Linked DNA regions of Pararhizobium capsulatum DSM 1112. The protein of the gene in region 2 binds, or shares a complex with, the protein of the main gene of each other region. Links are inferred from orthologs where the notes say so. Each region holds a gene or a part of one and is shown on either strand. Other genes may lie near its edges. The genes, in order: rpmE and rplB.

The links.
Region 1: rplB (region 2) and rpmE share a complex: the UniProt entries of both Bacillus subtilis proteins name them as parts of the 50S ribosomal subunit. The link is inferred for Pararhizobium capsulatum DSM 1112 from one-to-one orthologs.

What each region holds. Positions count from the first base shown.
Region 1 is NZ_JAUSVF010000001.1:4,045,538-4,053,432, reverse strand. Bases 2,813-5,795 are described here. They hold rpmE (50S ribosomal protein L31), read left to right. Parts: upstream 2,813-4,184; coding sequence 4,185-4,406; downstream 4,407-5,795. Other genes in these bases: QO002_RS19515 (MFS transporter), read right to left, coding at 5,708-5,795; QO002_RS19520 (DUF1192 domain-containing protein), read right to left, coding at 5,520-5,711; rcdA (protease adaptor protein RcdA), read right to left, coding at 4,567-5,085; QO002_RS19535 (ABC transporter transmembrane domain-containing protein), read right to left, coding at 2,813-3,980. In the rest of the region: QO002_RS19545 (MotA/TolQ/ExbB proton channel family protein), read left to right, coding at 1-898; QO002_RS19540 (peptidoglycan -binding protein), read left to right, coding at 902-1,933; more of QO002_RS19535, read right to left, coding at 2,181-2,812; more of QO002_RS19515, read right to left, coding at 5,796-6,994; QO002_RS19510 (hypothetical protein), read left to right, coding at 7,171-7,326; QO002_RS19505 (hypothetical protein), read right to left, coding at 7,336-7,895. UniProt on the Bacillus subtilis protein: While neither of the L31 paralogs is essential, this protein does not seem to function as the main L31 protein.
Region 2 is NZ_JAUSVF010000001.1:2,144,202-2,152,047, forward strand. What follows is about bases 2,578-5,511. They hold rplB (50S ribosomal protein L2), read left to right. Parts: upstream 2,578-3,593; coding sequence 3,594-4,430; downstream 4,431-5,511. Other genes in these bases: rplC (50S ribosomal protein L3), read left to right, coding at 2,578-2,616; rplD (50S ribosomal protein L4), read left to right, coding at 2,629-3,249; QO002_RS10320 (50S ribosomal protein L23), read left to right, coding at 3,246-3,539; rpsS (30S ribosomal protein S19), read left to right, coding at 4,446-4,724; rplV (50S ribosomal protein L22), read left to right, coding at 4,727-5,116. Outside these bases: tuf (elongation factor Tu), read left to right, coding at 18-1,193; rpsJ (30S ribosomal protein S10), read left to right, coding at 1,489-1,797; more of rplC, read left to right, coding at 1,936-2,577; more of rpsC, read left to right, coding at 5,512-5,829; rplP (50S ribosomal protein L16), read left to right, coding at 5,868-6,281; rpmC (50S ribosomal protein L29), read left to right, coding at 6,293-6,493; rpsQ (30S ribosomal protein S17), read left to right, coding at 6,506-6,742; rplN (50S ribosomal protein L14), read left to right, coding at 6,986-7,354; rplX (50S ribosomal protein L24), read left to right, coding at 7,368-7,679; rplE (50S ribosomal protein L5), read left to right, coding at 7,672-7,846. UniProt on the Bacillus subtilis protein: One of the primary rRNA binding proteins. Required for association of the 30S and 50S subunits to form the 70S ribosome, for tRNA binding and peptide bond formation. It has been suggested to have peptidyltransferase activity; this is somewhat controversial.

The DNA.
Region 1 (7,895 bases), 1.9 Mb from region 2 along the record:
CCTCATTCTCGGCGTTCTGCTGATCGGTATTTTGCTCGTTTTCAATCATGTTCTCGGTCTTCGCCCGGAAGTGCGCTGGTTCAATTCGTTCCGTGCTGCCGGCAGTGCCGACAAGGTTGGTCGCGATCCGGTGCTGCTTGCGCCGATGCGGGCCTTGATCGGTCAGCGCCACTCCATGGCGATTTCGACGACGGCATTGCGCTCGATCCTCGATTCGATCGCCACGCGCCTGGATGAATCACGCGATACCTCGCGCTATCTGATCGGCCTTCTCGTCTTCCTAGGCCTTCTCGGAACCTTCTGGGGGCTTCTCGGCACGATCGGCTCGATCAACACGGTAATCCAATCGCTCGATGCCGGCACCGGCAGTACGGATGATGTGCTTTCGGCCCTGAAGACCGGCCTTTCGGCGCCGCTCTCGGGCATGGGGACCGCCTTTTCCACGTCGCTTTTCGGTCTTTCCAGCTCGCTGATCCTCGGCTTTCTCGATCTGCAGGCCGGCCGTGCGCAGAACCGGTTTTATACCGAGCTTGAAAACTGGCTGTCATCGGTGACCGATGTCAGCTCCGATATCGCCGTTGTTTCCGATTCCCCTTCGGCCGCACCGGTCGAAGAGTTGCGCGCCCTGACCGAACAGCTTTCCCGGCTGAACCAGGATGGCGGCATGAGCCAGCGCACCACGGCTGCCATGGCCAGCCTCGCAGAAGGCATCCAGGGCCTTGTCAAGAACATGCGCGGCGAACAGCAGATGCTGCGGGATTGGATCGAGGCCCAGCAGGAGGAAGCCAAGTCGATGCGCAAGACGCTCGATAAGCTGTCGGCCCGTATCGGTGGTGTCGAAAAACCGTCCCAGGCCGAGCGGCACGGTCGCGCGATGCGCGACGAAGCGGGAGAATAATCCATGGCTCTGGCACGCAAGGGCCGAAGCCAGCGTACGGTCGATTACTGGCCGGGCTTCGTCGATGCCCTGTCGACTCTTCTCCTGGCGATCATGTTCCTTCTCTCGGTCTTCGTGCTGGCGCAGTTCCTGCTCAGTCGCGAGATCAGCGGCAAGGACGATGTCCTCAACAGGCTGAACAACCAGATCAACGAGCTGACCCAGCTGCTTGCCCTGGAAAAGAGCGGCAAACAGGATATCGAAGATTCGCTTGCCAACCTGCAGGCCTCGCTTGCGACGTCGGAGGGCGAACGCTCGCGGCTTCAGGCTCTTCTGGATCAGGGTGCCGGCAGTTCGGATGTGGCCACGCAACGGATCGGAGACCTTACCGGGCAGCTGGATTCTGAAAAACAGGTGAGCGCACGGGCGATGAGCCAGATCGATCTGCTCAACCAGCAGATCGCAGCACTTCGAAGCCAGATTGCTGCCATCGAGAATGCCCTGCAGGCCTCGGAGGCCAAGGACACCGCGTCCCAGACGAAGATCGCCGATCTCGGTCGTCGGCTCAATGTCGCGCTTGCCCAGCGGGTGCAGGAGCTTAATCGGTACCGCTCCGACTTCTTCGGGCGTCTCCGGGAAATTCTCTCCGATCGCGAAAATATCCGTATTGTCGGCGACCGTTTCGTTTTCCAGTCCGAGGTTCTGTTCCCATCGGGGGGCAACGAACTCAACCCGGCAGGGCAGGAGGAGATGGCAAAGCTTGCGGCGGCGCTTCTGGATCTTGCCAAGGAAATTCCCTCGGAGATCAACTGGGTTCTGCGTGTCGATGGTCACACCGACAACGTGCCGCTTTCCGGCTCTGGCCGCTACGCGGATAACTGGGAGCTTTCGTCTGCACGTGCGACCTCGGTGGTGAAATTTCTGATTTCCAAGGGCGTGCCGGCAGATAGGCTCGTTGCAGCGGGTTTCGGCGAGTTCCAGCCGATCGCCGAAGGCGACAGCAAGGAAGCCCGCGACCAGAACCGCCGTATCGAGTTGAAACTGACGGAGAAATAGGTTCTGCATCCGGCGGCTACGGTGCTGGCTGCAGCCGCGGTTGCAAGCATACACGTGGTTCTGCTGCTACCCTTGCGTCCGCATAAGCTTCCAGAAGCTGGCCGAGAGGAAAAGCATGGATTGCAATCTGCTTCGCGTTTTGGTGTCTAGAGTTTGTCAGGGAAAGGTGGGAACCGGTTTTCTCCAAAAGACAAACGAAAACAAAAGAATCTAGAGGATGTCTGGTTCAATCTGAACCAGACATCCTCTAGCTTCCGACGACCCTGAGGTCTTCGGAGCCATGGTCGAACTGCAGGCGCGCAAGCTTGGCGTAGAGCCCGCCCTGGCGGATCAGTGAGGCGTGGTTTCCTTCCTCGATGATCCGGCCCTGGTCCATGACCAGGATGCGGTCAGCCTTCAGCACGGTCGCGAGACGGTGGGCAATAACCAGGGTGGTGCGATGCTGCATCAGGCTATCCAGTGCTTTCTGAACCAGCACTTCGCTTTCGGCATCGAGCGCGGATGTTGCTTCATCGAGTAGCAGGATGGGCGCGTTTCTGAGGATCGCCCGCGCAATCGCAATACGCTGACGCTGACCTCCGGAAAGGGTGATGCCCCGCTCACCGACATGGGTATCGTAACCGGATGAAAGGCGTGAGATGAACTCATCCGCCTGGGCGGCAACAGCCGCGGCACGGACTGCTTCTCGCGAGGCGCCAGATGTGCCGAAGGCGATGTTGTCATGCACCGAGGCCGCAAAGATCGTTACATCCTGGGGCACGATGGCCATGCGTCGGCGGAGGTCGTCTGGATCTGTTTCACGCGCGTCGACGCCGTCGATCAGGATGGCGCCCTTGGCGGGATCGTAAAAGCGCAGGAGCAGCGAAAACACGGTGCTCTTTCCAGCACCTGAAGGGCCGACGATGGCGACTGTCTCTCCGGGCCTTACCGAAAAATCCAGCCCCTTCAGGCTCTTCTCGTCAGGTCGGGCCGGGTAGGAGAAATGTACGTTGTCGAAAACGACGCGGCCTTCCGCCGGCACGGGCAACGACACCGGATTGGCGGGAGCAGCAATCTCGGGTTTTTCCGCCAGCAGTTCATTCAAGCGTTCTGCTGCACCCGAGGCCTGCGAAAGTTCGCCCCAGACTTCGGACAGTGAGCCGAGACTGCCGGCTGCGAACACCGAATAGAGCAGGAACTGGCTGAGCGTGCCCGGCGATGTGGTTCCTGAAAGCACGTCCTGCGCGCCGAACCAAAGAACCGCGACGACGCTGCCGAAGATCATGGTGATGGCAAAGGCGGTGAGCACGGAGCGCGCCTTGACCGCACCGCGCGCCGCGTCATAGGCGTTCTCCACGGCGCCTGCGTAGCGCGCTTGCGCTGCCTGCTCGCCATTGAAGGCCTGGACCGTACGGCTGGCCGCGATCGCTTCGCTGGCATAGGCGGAAGCGGCAGCAAGCGTGTCCTGCGCTTCGCGCGAGCGCCTGCGCACGGAGCGGCCGAAGCCCACGAGGGGGAAGACGATAAGCGGGATGGCCGCGAGCACGAGGCTGGAAAGCTTGGGGCTGGTATAGACCATCATGCCGATCGCTCCGAGACAGAGGATCAGGTTCCTTAGCGCGACGGACGCGGTAGCTCCAACGGCGGATTTCAGCTGGGTGGCGTCTGCCGTCAGGCGCGAAACGATCTCGCCGGACTGGTTGACATCGAAAAACGAAGCGGAAAGTTTCGTGACATGGGCAAAGACATCCCGGCGCAGGTCCGAGACGATGCGCTCTCCAAGGGTGATGACGAAGTAGTAGCGTGTGGCGCTCGCCAGTGCGAGCACGATTGCCAAGGCCATCAACATCGAGAAATAGGTATTGATGAAACCGGAATCGGATGTCGAGAAGCCGTGATCAATCATGCGTCGAATGGCCATCGGCAGGGTCAGCGTGGTCGCGGCTGCAACGACCAAAGAAACCAGAGCCCCGATCACCAGCAGACGATATCGCCTGACATAGGGGAGAAGTTGTCCGAGCGGACGCAGCGACGTTCGTCTTGCCGCCGGGGGAACCTCGTTTGCCACATGACCTCCAATCGCGGAAGAAGCGGCGAAACTCGCATGAACCTTCTTCGGCGGTACTTGTTATCCAAGCGACCATCATGTATAGGCACGGCATCAAATTGGGAAGCCGTCGCCCGCAAGCGGTCTGCGGCTTCATTTACGTGTTCGGTCCGCCTGCCGCAATGCCTTGCGACAATTGGACCCTGGAACTGCAGGAAGATTGTTATGAAGGCTAGTATCCATCCCGCTTACCACACCATCAAGGTAGTCATGACCGATGGCACCGAATACGAAACCCGTTCGACATGGGGTTCGGAAGGCGCGACCATGAACCTTGAGATCGACCCGAAGTCGCATCCGGCCTGGACTGGCGGCAACCAGCAGCTCATGGACCGCGGTGGCCGCGTCTCCAAGTTCAAGAAGCGCTTCGAAGGCCTCAACGTCTAGGATTTCGCACGCTGTCTCGGCAGCATGCGGACAAAAAGCCCGGCATTGCCCGGGCTTTTTTTGTTGCGCGCTTTTTGGTTTTTGAGCGTCTTCGCGGAAATCAGGCAATAAAAAACCCGGCGTGAGCCGGGTTTGAAATGGAACGCTTGCTTGTCTGATATCAGTTGTTGCCGAAGGCCGTCTGCAGCAGGTTGAGCTGTGCCTTGACGCCGTTCTGGTTGTCCGGAACGAAGTTGGAGGCTTCCTGCGGGCGGTAGATTTCGCGATCGAGCAGGGCAACACGATTCTGCAGGCGCAGCGAACGCTCGATCAGGTCGCGGAAGCCTTCCGGAAGATCGTTCCAGCCTGGGGCAGTGCGATCGACGTTGAAGCTGTCGAGGCGAACCTTGTTCTTTTCCGAGAGCACCTGATCGCGGCTCATTTCACCATTGTTGACGGCGCGCTGCAGCAGGAGCCAGGAGGCCATCTGCATCAGACGGGTCGTCAGCCGCATGGATTCAGCGGCGTAAAGCACCGATGCCATGCGCGGCAAAACCTTGGAGGCTGCGCGACCCGGACCGTCGAGATAGCTCGCGGTCTCTTCTACGAGGCCCATGCCTTCCGCGTAAAGAGCCTTGAACTGCGCGGACGACGCAGCATGGCCAGCGAAACTCACGGTGTTCAATCCCCGCTCGGACATGTTTTCAAATCCCTGTTAAACGCATTAACTTGATCAGGTAACGGGCCATGCGACAAAATGTTTCCATCGCCCGTTCTTATAGTTCAAGCATGATCCCATAGACCATTTCGCGCAAGCCCATTCTTAAGAAAGGGTTAATCTCCACACTTCTTTGGTTAAAGTGGAAAAAAACAAAAAAAGAGCCGCAAAAGCGGCTCTCAAGGTAAAACAGGGAGAAAAATCAGACCATTCGCCAAACGGGAAATTGTCTGAGTCCAGAGCGATCTGGATAACCTAGTAATATCTTGTAATGCTTAACAAAGCCTTAAGAGGGCCGGATTCACGAGGAATTGATACCCCTTAGCGTCATCTGGATGATGGTTGGGTTCGACGTCAGTGAGCCGATGTCCGTCACGCTTGCAATGAAACGGCGTTCTGTTGCCTCTGTTGCGCAATCAGCGGCGAAAGAAACTTTCTGCCGCCGATTTACTTGCAGATTTTTCCGATCGCGCCGCTTCCAGGCGTTCGATTTCTTCCTTCAGAAGGCTGATCCGGTTGTTCAACTCATCGACGGAAAGTTGAGAAAGGTCACTGCCGATCTCGTGAACCGGTTTTTTCTTGGGCACCTCGTCATCGAACAGGCTCATGGGTTTGCCCTCCTGTCTGGATCCGGCGTCGTCTCGTTATTCTCCTCGAAAGGTGCCGCCCGGGGCGAAAGCTGCAGACTTTCAGGCGTGGTGAGAGTGCCGGGGTTGATGGTAGAATAGGCGTCGCGTTCCGACACGGGAACGGGGGCGCGCATCCGGCTGCGGAAGATCGCATAGACGGCGATCAGGGTATGGGCGCAGGCGGTGATCATGAACAGGCCATAAGGCCCCATGATCGTCATGATCGGGCCGCCGATGGTGGGGCCGATAATCGTGCCGATACCGTAGAGCAGAAGCAGACCGCCGGAAATCTTGACGAAATCTTCCGGCGAGGCGAAGTCGTTGGCATGGGACACGGCGATCGGATAAAGCGCATTCGCGGTCGCGCCATAAATGCCGACGAAGCTGATCAGCAGGATGACGCCCGATGGTTCCACCAGATAGATCAGCAGGCCGGCAACGGCGGCAATCGCGGCGAGAGCGGCCAGCACGTAACGGCGGTCCATCCGGTCCGACAGGCGCCCGGCGGGAAACTGCATGACGGCACCGGCAAAGATGACCGTACTGACCATGAGAGCGACATCGCTATCCGTCAGGCCGGCTTGACGGCCGAACACGGCGCCCAGCGTGCCATAGGCACCGTTGGCGATGCCGATGAGCAGGATGCCCAGGAATGAAACCGGCGAGTTGCGATAAAGACCGCGAAGGTCGAGCGACACCTGCTTGAGCGGCTGGGGAGACACCGCGGTCGAAAGCAGGGTTGGCAGCATCGCCAGGCAATAGACGATACCGCAGATCATGAAGAACAGTGTGGTGTTGGTATCGCCGAAGGGGATCATCATCTGTCCGCCGACGACGCCGAAGAGCGTGATGGCGATATAGAGCGAGAAGATCGCGCCACGGCTTTCGTTGGTGGCGCGCTCGTTCAGCCAGCTTTCGATAATCATCGAGGTGCCGGCCGTCGAAAAGCCGGTGAAGGCGCGCAGCACGACCCACCAGATCGGATCGACGAGAAGGCCGGTCAGCAGCGCGATGATTGCAAGCAGCGAAGCAAAGCCACTGAAGGCCCGCACGTGACCCGCGCGCCGGACCAGTGTTGGCGCCAGAAGGCATCCGAGCACGAAGCCAGTCGCCCAGGACGTGCCAAGCAGACCAAGCAGGGTTGCAGAGTATCCTTCCGTCGTGCCGCGCATCGGCAGTAGCAGGCTGTGCAGGCCATTGCCGAGGAACAGAAACAAAGTTCCGAGCAGAAGTGCGGCGACGGGTAAAAGGTTCTTTCTCATATGAAATCCGCTGGTTCCGGGCGCGTTTAAAAAACTAGGGCGATGCGCCGGCAAATGCCAGTCGTAAAATGCCTGATGTCGGAGATTGCAAATTTCAGTCGCAGCGCATAGCCCTGATCGTACTTAAAAATGCGGCTTCGTTGCCGCTTATACGTGATCCGCAGACTGGAAATGCGATGCCGAAAATCCTGACGATCCTGTTCCTGCTGATGATGGCCATCCATATCCTCAAGCCGATCGGCCTGCCCGGGCTCAAACGCCGGCGCGACTTCTGGAAGATCGCAGTCGTGGCGATCGCCGCGATGATGGTGACCGTGCTGGTCAGGCCCTGATTAACTTTGTTACGGTTTCTCGCCGGCAGTTTTTACCGCGTCGGCATTTAGTTCTGCTTCGCTAATGGATTCCAATTCATCTGCCAGTCGGCGCATTTCTTCGTCGGGTGGTCTTTGATTGGCAACATTTGTGTTGATGAGCCTGCCCAGGGCAATCATGTTTGCCGCGAATGCGGGGCTCTCCACACCGATCAATTCGCGCCGATACAATTCCCAGAAGCGAATAAAATCCTGGGATGTCTTGTCGATGGGGTTTTCAAGGGTTACCAGCCGGTTCACAAGAGCGGTCGTTTCGCGGTAGAGGCGCTGCTGCGTGTTTGTCACGACGGCGATTTTGCTTTGTTCAAAGGGTACGTACCCAATCTCCGCATATGTCCAAATCAGTGTGCGGGCCACAAGTTCCTGTTCTATTTTATTGGGCGCAGGGTCTTCCGCCAGCGCATACGCACGCGCTTCGAGTTCATTGATCATAATACGCTTGGCGTCGCGCTGTTTTGTCAGTTCATCCCGATAGACAACCCACATATCTTGCTGTCCGGGTTCGGAAAGTTTGGAAAAGTAATTTGCGA
Region 2 (7,846 bases):
GAAACGGAGAGCCGGAAATGGCAAAGAGCAAATTTGAGCGCAACAAGCCGCACGTTAACATTGGCACGATCGGCCACGTTGACCATGGCAAGACGTCGCTGACGGCGGCGATCACGAAGTATTTCGGCGAGTTCAAGGCGTACGACCAGATCGACGCTGCCCCGGAAGAAAAGGCGCGCGGCATCACCATTTCGACGGCGCACGTCGAATATGAGACGCCTGCCCGTCACTACGCGCACGTCGACTGCCCCGGCCACGCCGACTACGTCAAGAACATGATCACCGGTGCGGCGCAGATGGACGGCGCGATCCTGGTTTGCTCGGCTGCCGACGGCCCGATGCCGCAGACCCGCGAGCACATCCTGCTTGCCCGTCAGGTTGGCGTTCCGGCGATCGTCGTGTTCCTCAACAAGGTCGACCAGGTTGACGACGCCGAGCTTCTCGAGCTGGTCGAGCTTGAAGTTCGCGAACTTCTGTCGTCCTACGACTTCCCGGGCGATGACATCCCGATCATCAAGGGCTCGGCTCTTGCTGCTCTGGAAGATTCGGACAAGAAGATCGGGGAAGACTCGATCCGCGAGCTGATGGCTGCTGTCGACGCCTACATCCCGACGCCTGAGCGTCCGATCAACCTGCCGTTCCTGCTGCCGATCGAAGACGTGTTCTCGATCTCGGGCCGTGGTACGGTTGTGACCGGCCGCGTCGAGCGCGGTATCGTCAAGGTTGGCGAAGAAGTCGAGATTGTCGGCATCCGCCCGACTACCAAGACGACGGTTACCGGCGTTGAAATGTTCCGCAAGCTGCTCGACCAGGGCCAGGCCGGCGACAACATCGGCGCGCTGATCCGCGGCGTCACCCGTGACGGCGTTGAGCGTGGCCAGATCCTGTGCAAGCCGGGTTCGGTCAAGCCGCACAAGAAGTTCATGGCAGAAGCCTACATCCTGACGAAGGAAGAGGGCGGCCGTCATACGCCGTTCTTCACCAACTACCGTCCGCAGTTCTACTTCCGCACGACGGACGTGACCGGCATCGTTTCGCTGCCGGAAGGCACGGAAATGGTTATGCCGGGCGACAACGTCACGGTTTCCGTCGAGCTGATCGTTCCGATCGCGATGGAAGAAAAGCTGCGCTTCGCAATCCGCGAAGGCGGCCGTACCGTCGGCGCCGGCATCGTGGCCTCGATCGTCGAGTAATTCTCGGCAGGGAAGTGGCGCGCCATAAGCGCCGCTTCCACGATCATTTGTTGGTCGAAGCATGCGATTTGGATCGTATGCCTCTCGAATTGGCGGAAGCGCGAAAAATCGCGCTTCCGTAGGCGTTCGGGCATTGTATCGGACGCCGATTCCGTATATGTCGCGGGTCGATTTGCAGATTCGAACGAACAGAAAGCGATTTGCTTTCTGTGCTCTTTGAAGCATGAGCACCCGGAAACGAAAACGAACCGCCTCCACTTGAGGCATTCGCTTAACAAGAACAAGGACAAGTCGAATGAACGGCCAGAATATCCGCATCCGCCTCAAGGCGTTTGATCATCGGATTCTTGACGCCTCTACGCGGGAAATCGTTTCGACGGCCAAGCGCACGGGTGCTTCGGTCCGTGGCCCGGTGCCGCTTCCGACGCGGATTGAGAAGTTCACAGTCAACCGCTCGCCCCACGTAGACAAGAAGAGCCGCGAACAGTTCGAGATGCGTACGCACAAGCGTCTTCTCGACATCGTCGATCCGACCCCGCAGACCGTTGACGCGCTGATGAAGCTCGACCTCGCTGCCGGCGTCGACGTCGAAATCAAGCTTTAATAACAAGGAAGGTACGTGGACCTAGGTCCAACGGCTTCCCAAAACGGGCGACCCTCTGATCGGACGATCCGAGGGAGACCTTAAACCAGAGATGCGGAGGGGTTCGCCCCGAAGCTAACTCTCAAGAGGAATGAACCAATGCGTTCAGGTGTGATTGCACAGAAAGTTGGGATGACCCGCGTCTATAACGACGCTGGTGAGCATATCCCGGTAACAGTTCTGCGTATGGAAAACTGCCAGGTAGTGGCCCATCGCACGGAAGACAAGAATGGCTACACCGCAGTTCAGCTCGGTGCTGGCCAGTCCAAGGTCAAGAACACGAACAAGGCGCAGCGCGGTCAGTTTGCTGCCGCAAGCGTAGAGCCGAAGGCAAAGGTCGTCGAGTTTCGCGTTTCGTCCGACAACCTCATCGATGTCGGCGCTGAGATCACTGCAAACCATTTCATCGCCGGCCAGCTGGTCGACGTGACTGGTACTTCGGTCGGTAAGGGTTTTGCCGGTGCGATGAAGCGCCACAACTTCGGCGGCCTGCGTGCTACGCACGGCGTGTCCGTCTCTCACCGTTCGCATGGTTCGACAGGTAACAACCAGGATCCGGGTAAGGTCTGGAAGGGCAAGCGCATGGCTGGTCATATGGGCCAGACGCGCATTACCACCCAGAACCTGGAAGTGGTCTCCACCGATGAAGACCGCGGCCTGATCCTCGTCAAGGGCGCCGTACCCGGCTCCAAGGGCGCATGGATCGTCGTTCGCGACGCCATCAAGTCCGGCACTCCGGCTGACGCTCCGCGTCCCGCCGCTGTGCGCGCAGCCAAGTAAGGAGGCCCGACTATGGATCTCAATGTAACCACCCTTGAGGGAAAAGAAGCCGGCAAGGTCTCCTTGTCCGACGCGATTTTCGGCCTTGAGCCCCGCGAAGACATCATCGCTCGCGTTGTTCGCTGGCAGCTTGCCAAGAAGCAGCAGGGCACTCACAAGGCGAAGGGTCGCGCTGAAGTCGCCCGCACCGGCGCCAAGATGTTCAAGCAGAAGGGTACGGGCCGCGCTCGTCACCATTCGGCTCGTGCACCGCAGTTCCGCGGCGGCGGTAAGGCTCATGGTCCGGTTGTTCGCAGCCACGCCCATGACCTGCCGAAGAAAGTTCGTGCTCTCGGCCTGCGCCATGCGCTGTCGGCCAAGCTTCGCGCTGAAGGCGTGATCATCGTCGACAACCTGGTTGCTGCTGAAGCAAAAACCAAGGTTCTTGCCGGTCAGTTCGCTTCGCTCGGCCTCACCAACGCACTGATCATCGGCGGCGCCGAGCTTGACAACAACTTCAAGCTTGCTGCTCAGAACATCCCGAACGTGGACGTTCTGCCGGTTCAGGGCATCAATGTTTACGACATTCTGCGTCGCGGCAAGCTCGTGCTGTCCAAGGCTGCAGTGGAAGCTCTAGAGGAGCGTTTCAAGTGACCGATCTTCGCCACTATGATGTGATCGTCTCTCCGTCGATCACGGAAAAGTCGACCCTGGTATCTGAAAACAACCAGATCGTCTTTAACGTCGCCAAGGGTGCTTCCAAGCCTGAAATCAAGGCTGCCGTCGAAGCTCTGTTCGGCGTCAAGGTTACGGCCGTGAACACGCTCGTCCGCAAGGGCAAGCTCAAGCGCTTCCGTGGCTTCGCTGGCCGGCAGTCGGACGTCAAGAAGGCAATCGTCACGCTCGCTGACGGTCAGTCCATCGACGTCTCTACCGGGCTCTAAAGGTTAAACCCGCGGTTCAAAACCTCAGGGCAGAACCCATAAGGGAACAAGAAAATGGCATTGAAAAGTTTCAATCCGACGACCCCGAGCCAGCGTCAGCTGGTCATCGTCGACCGGTCCGGCCTTCACAAGGGCAAGCCGGTCAAGGCGTTGACCGAAGGCCTGTCCTCCAAGGGCGGTCGCAATAACACCGGTCGCATTACCGTGCGCTACCAGGGCGGCGGTCACAAGCGGACCTACCGTCTGATCGACTTCAAGCGTCGCAAGTTCGACGTTGAGGGCACCGTAGAGCGTCTGGAATATGACCCGAACCGTACGGCGTTCATTGCGCTGATCAACTACGCGGACGGCGAACAGGCCTACATCCTCGCTCCGCAGCGTCTCGCTGCAGGCGACAAGGTCATCGCTTCCACGAAGCAGGTTGACGTGAAGCCCGGCAACACCATGCCGCTTCAATTCATCCCGGTTGGCTCGATCGTGCACAACGTTGAAATGAAGCCGGGCAAGGGCGGTCAGATCGCCCGTTCGGCAGGCACCTACGTTCAGCTCGTCGGTCGCGACCAGGGCATGGCGATCCTTCGCCTCAACTCTGGCGAACAGCGCCTCGTGCATTCTTCGTGCCTGGCAACTGTTGGTGCCGTATCGAACCCCGATCACGGCAACATCAACGACGGCAAGGCCGGTCGCTCCGTATGGCGCGGCAAGCGTCCGCACGTTCGCGGCGTCGTCATGAACCCGGTCGACCATCCGCACGGCGGTGGTGAAGGCCGCACATCCGGTGGCCGCCACCCGGTTACCCCGTGGGGCAAGCCGACCAAGGGCAAGCGCACGCGTTCGAACAAGTCCACGGACAAGTTCATCATGCGTTCGCGCCATCAGCGTAAGAAGTAAGAGAGGAAGTCTCCAATGGCTCGTTCAGTATGGAAAGGTCCGTTTGTTGACGGCTATCTTCTCAAGAAGGCTGAGAAGGTTCGTGAAGGCGGTCGTAGCGAAGTGATCAAGATGTGGAGCCGTCGCTCCACCATCCTGCCGCAGTTCGTCGGTCTGACCTTCGGCGTCTACAACGGTAGCAAGCATGTGCCGGTTTCCGTGTCGGAAGACATGGTCGGTCACAAGTTCGGTGAATTCTCTCCGACCCGGACCTATTACGGTCACGGTGCGGACAAGAAGGCAAAGAGGAAGTAATTATGGGCAAGGCAAAAGCCGAACGCCGGCTGAAGGATAATGAGGCGCAGGCAGTTGCGCGCACGATCCGCGTCAGCCCCCAGAAGCTCAACCTGGTTGCCGCGATGATCCGCGGCAAGAAGGTCGATCGCGCTCTGGCCGAACTGGAATTCTCGCGCAAGCGCATCTCCGACACGGTCAAGAAGACCCTCGAGTCGGCGATCGCAAACGCTGAGAACAACCACGACCTCGACGTTGACTCGCTCATCGTCGCGGAAGCCTTTGTTGGCAAGTCGATCACCATGAAGCGTTTCCACGCCCGTGGCCGCGGTCGTGCATCGCGTATCGAAAAGCCGTTCGCTCACCTGACGATCATCGTTCGTGAAGTGGAAGCCAAAGGGGAGGCCGCATAATGGGTCAGAAGATTAATCCGATTGGTTTCCGTCTGGGCATCAACCGTACCTGGGACAGCCGTTGGTTCGCCGACAATGCCGAGTACGGTCAGCTTCTTCACGAAGACCTCAAGATTCGTGCCTACCTGCTTGAAGAACTCAAGCAGGCCGGTATCGCCAAGGTCGTAATCGAGCGTCCGCACAAGAAGTGCCGCGTCACGATCCACTCGGCTCGTCCGGGCCTGATCATCGGCAAGAAGGGTGCAGACATCGAAAAGCTTCGCAAGAAGCTTTCCGAGATGACGAATTCTGAAACGCACCTCAACATCGTTGAAGTTCGTAAGCCGGAAGTCGACGCAACCCTCGTTGCTCAGTCGATTGCCCAGCAGCTCGAGCGCCGCGTGGCTTTCCGCCGTGCGATGAAGCGTTCGGTTCAGTCTGCTATGCGTCTTGGCGCCGAAGGCATCAAGATCACCTGCGGTGGCCGCCTCGGCGGTGCTGAAATCGCCCGTACGGAATGGTACCGTGAAGGTCGCGTTCCGTTGCACACGCTGCGCGCCGACATCGACTACGGTGTTGCCGAAGCAAAGACTGCTTTCGGTATCTGCGGCATCAAGGTCTGGATCTTCAAGGGCGAAATCCTTGAGCATGATCCGATGGCATCCGAACGCCGCGCAAGCGAAAGCGATGCACAAGGCCCGAGCAGCAATAACCGCCGTCGTGAAAACGCCTAACAGTCGTTCCTGGCAGCCGATATTGGAGAAGTAAAAAAATGTTGCAGCCAAAGCGTACTAAGTACCGGAAGCAGTTCAAGGGACGCATCAAGGGCGTCGCCAAGGGCGGTTCCGATCTGGCGTTCGGCGAATTCGGCCTGAAGGCTCAGGAACCGAACCGCGTCAACGCCCGTGAGATCGAAGCGGCTCGCCGCGCGATCACCCGTTACATGAAGCGCGCCGGCCGCGTGTGGATCCGCGTCTTCCCAGACGTTCCGGTCACCGCAAAGCCGACCGAAGTCCGCATGGGTAAGGGTAAAGGTTCGGTCGAATACTGGGCAGCCAAGGTCAAGCCCGGCCGAATGATGTTTGAGATCGATGGCGTTAGCGAAGAAATCGCACGCGAGGCTCTGCGCCTCGGCTCCGCCAAGCTCTCGGTTAAGACGCGCTTCGTTCAGCGCATCGCAGAGTAAGGATAGAAGCCATGAAAGCTGCAGATGTTCGCGCGCTGAGCGCCGATCAACTCAACGAAGAGCTGGCAAAGCTGAAGAAGGAGCAGTTCAACCTGCGCTTCCAGAAGGCAACCGGCCAGCTCGAAAAGTCGTCGCGCATTAATGAAGTCCGTAAGGACATCGCGCGCGTAAAAACCATTGCCCGCCAGAAGGCGGCGGAAGCCAAGGCTTAAGGACCGAAAACTATGCCGAAACGCATTCTGCAGGGCACTGTCGTCAGCGACAAGAATGACAAGACCGTTGTGGTCCGTGTCGAGCGTCGCTTCGCGCACCCGATCTTCCAGAAGACCGTCCGCCGGTCGAAGAAGTACAAGGCGCATGACGAGAACAACCAGTACAAGGTCGGCGACGTCGTTTCCATCGAGGAATGCGCGCCGATCTCCAAGGACAAGACCTGGACCGTGGTGTCTGCTCAGGTTTAATTGTTAAGACTCTTTGCGCGGGGGCTTGCTTCTCGCGCAAAAATCTGTATGAAGCAGCGTCAGAACGCTCGTCCTTCGGGCGTTCTTTTGCTTTGAGCGCACGGAAGGTCCTTGATCCAAGGAAACCACCCTGGCAACGATCGATCCCGCGCACGAACAAAATTTTCATAAGCTGGAACAGGGGGTCCCTCCGTCGTAGGAGTGTGCCCAACCGGTCTGGTAACAACAAGAAGGCGACCTGATATGATTCAGATGCAAACAAACCTCGACGTGGCGGATAATTCCGGCGCACGTCGTGTCATGTGCATCAAGGTGCTGGGCGGTTCCAAGCGTAAGTACGCTTCGGTCGGCGACATTATTGTCGTTTCGATCAAGGAAGCTATTCCGCGCGGCCGCGTCAAGAAGGGTGATGTGATGAAGGCGGTTGTTGTACGCACCGCCAAGGACATCCGTCGTCCGGACGGCAGCGTCATCCGCTTCGATAACAACGCAGCTGTTCTTATCGATAACAAGAAAGAGCCGATCGGCACCCGTATCTTCGGACCGGTTCCGCGCGAACTGCGCGCCAAGAACCACATGAAGATCATCTCGCTGGCTCCAGAAGTACTGTAAGGGAGCGACAGAGATGCAAAAGATTCGCAAGGGCGACAAAGTCGTCGTACTCACCGGTAAGGACAAGGGCCGTTCCGGTGAAGTTATCCAAGTGCTGCCGAAGGAAGATCGGGCTGTTGTGCGTGGCATCAATCTGGTGAAGCGTCACCAGCGCCAGACCCAGAGCCAGGAAGCCGGCATCATCAGCAAGGAAGCCTCCGTGCACCTTTCCAACCTCGCCGTTGCAGACAAGGACGGCAAGCCGACCCGCGTCGGCTTCAAGGTTCTTGAGGACGGCAAGAAGGTCCGTGTGGCCAAGCGTTCGGGAGAAGTGATCGATGGCTGACGCAAGCAAGTACGAGCCCCGGCTCAAGAAGGATTACGTCGAGCGCATCCGCGCTGCGATGCAGGAGAAGTTCTCCTACGCCAACGAAATGCAGATCCCGCGTCTTGAAAAGATCGTGATCAACATGGGTGTTGGCGAGTCGACCTCCGACTCCAAGAAGCCCACGG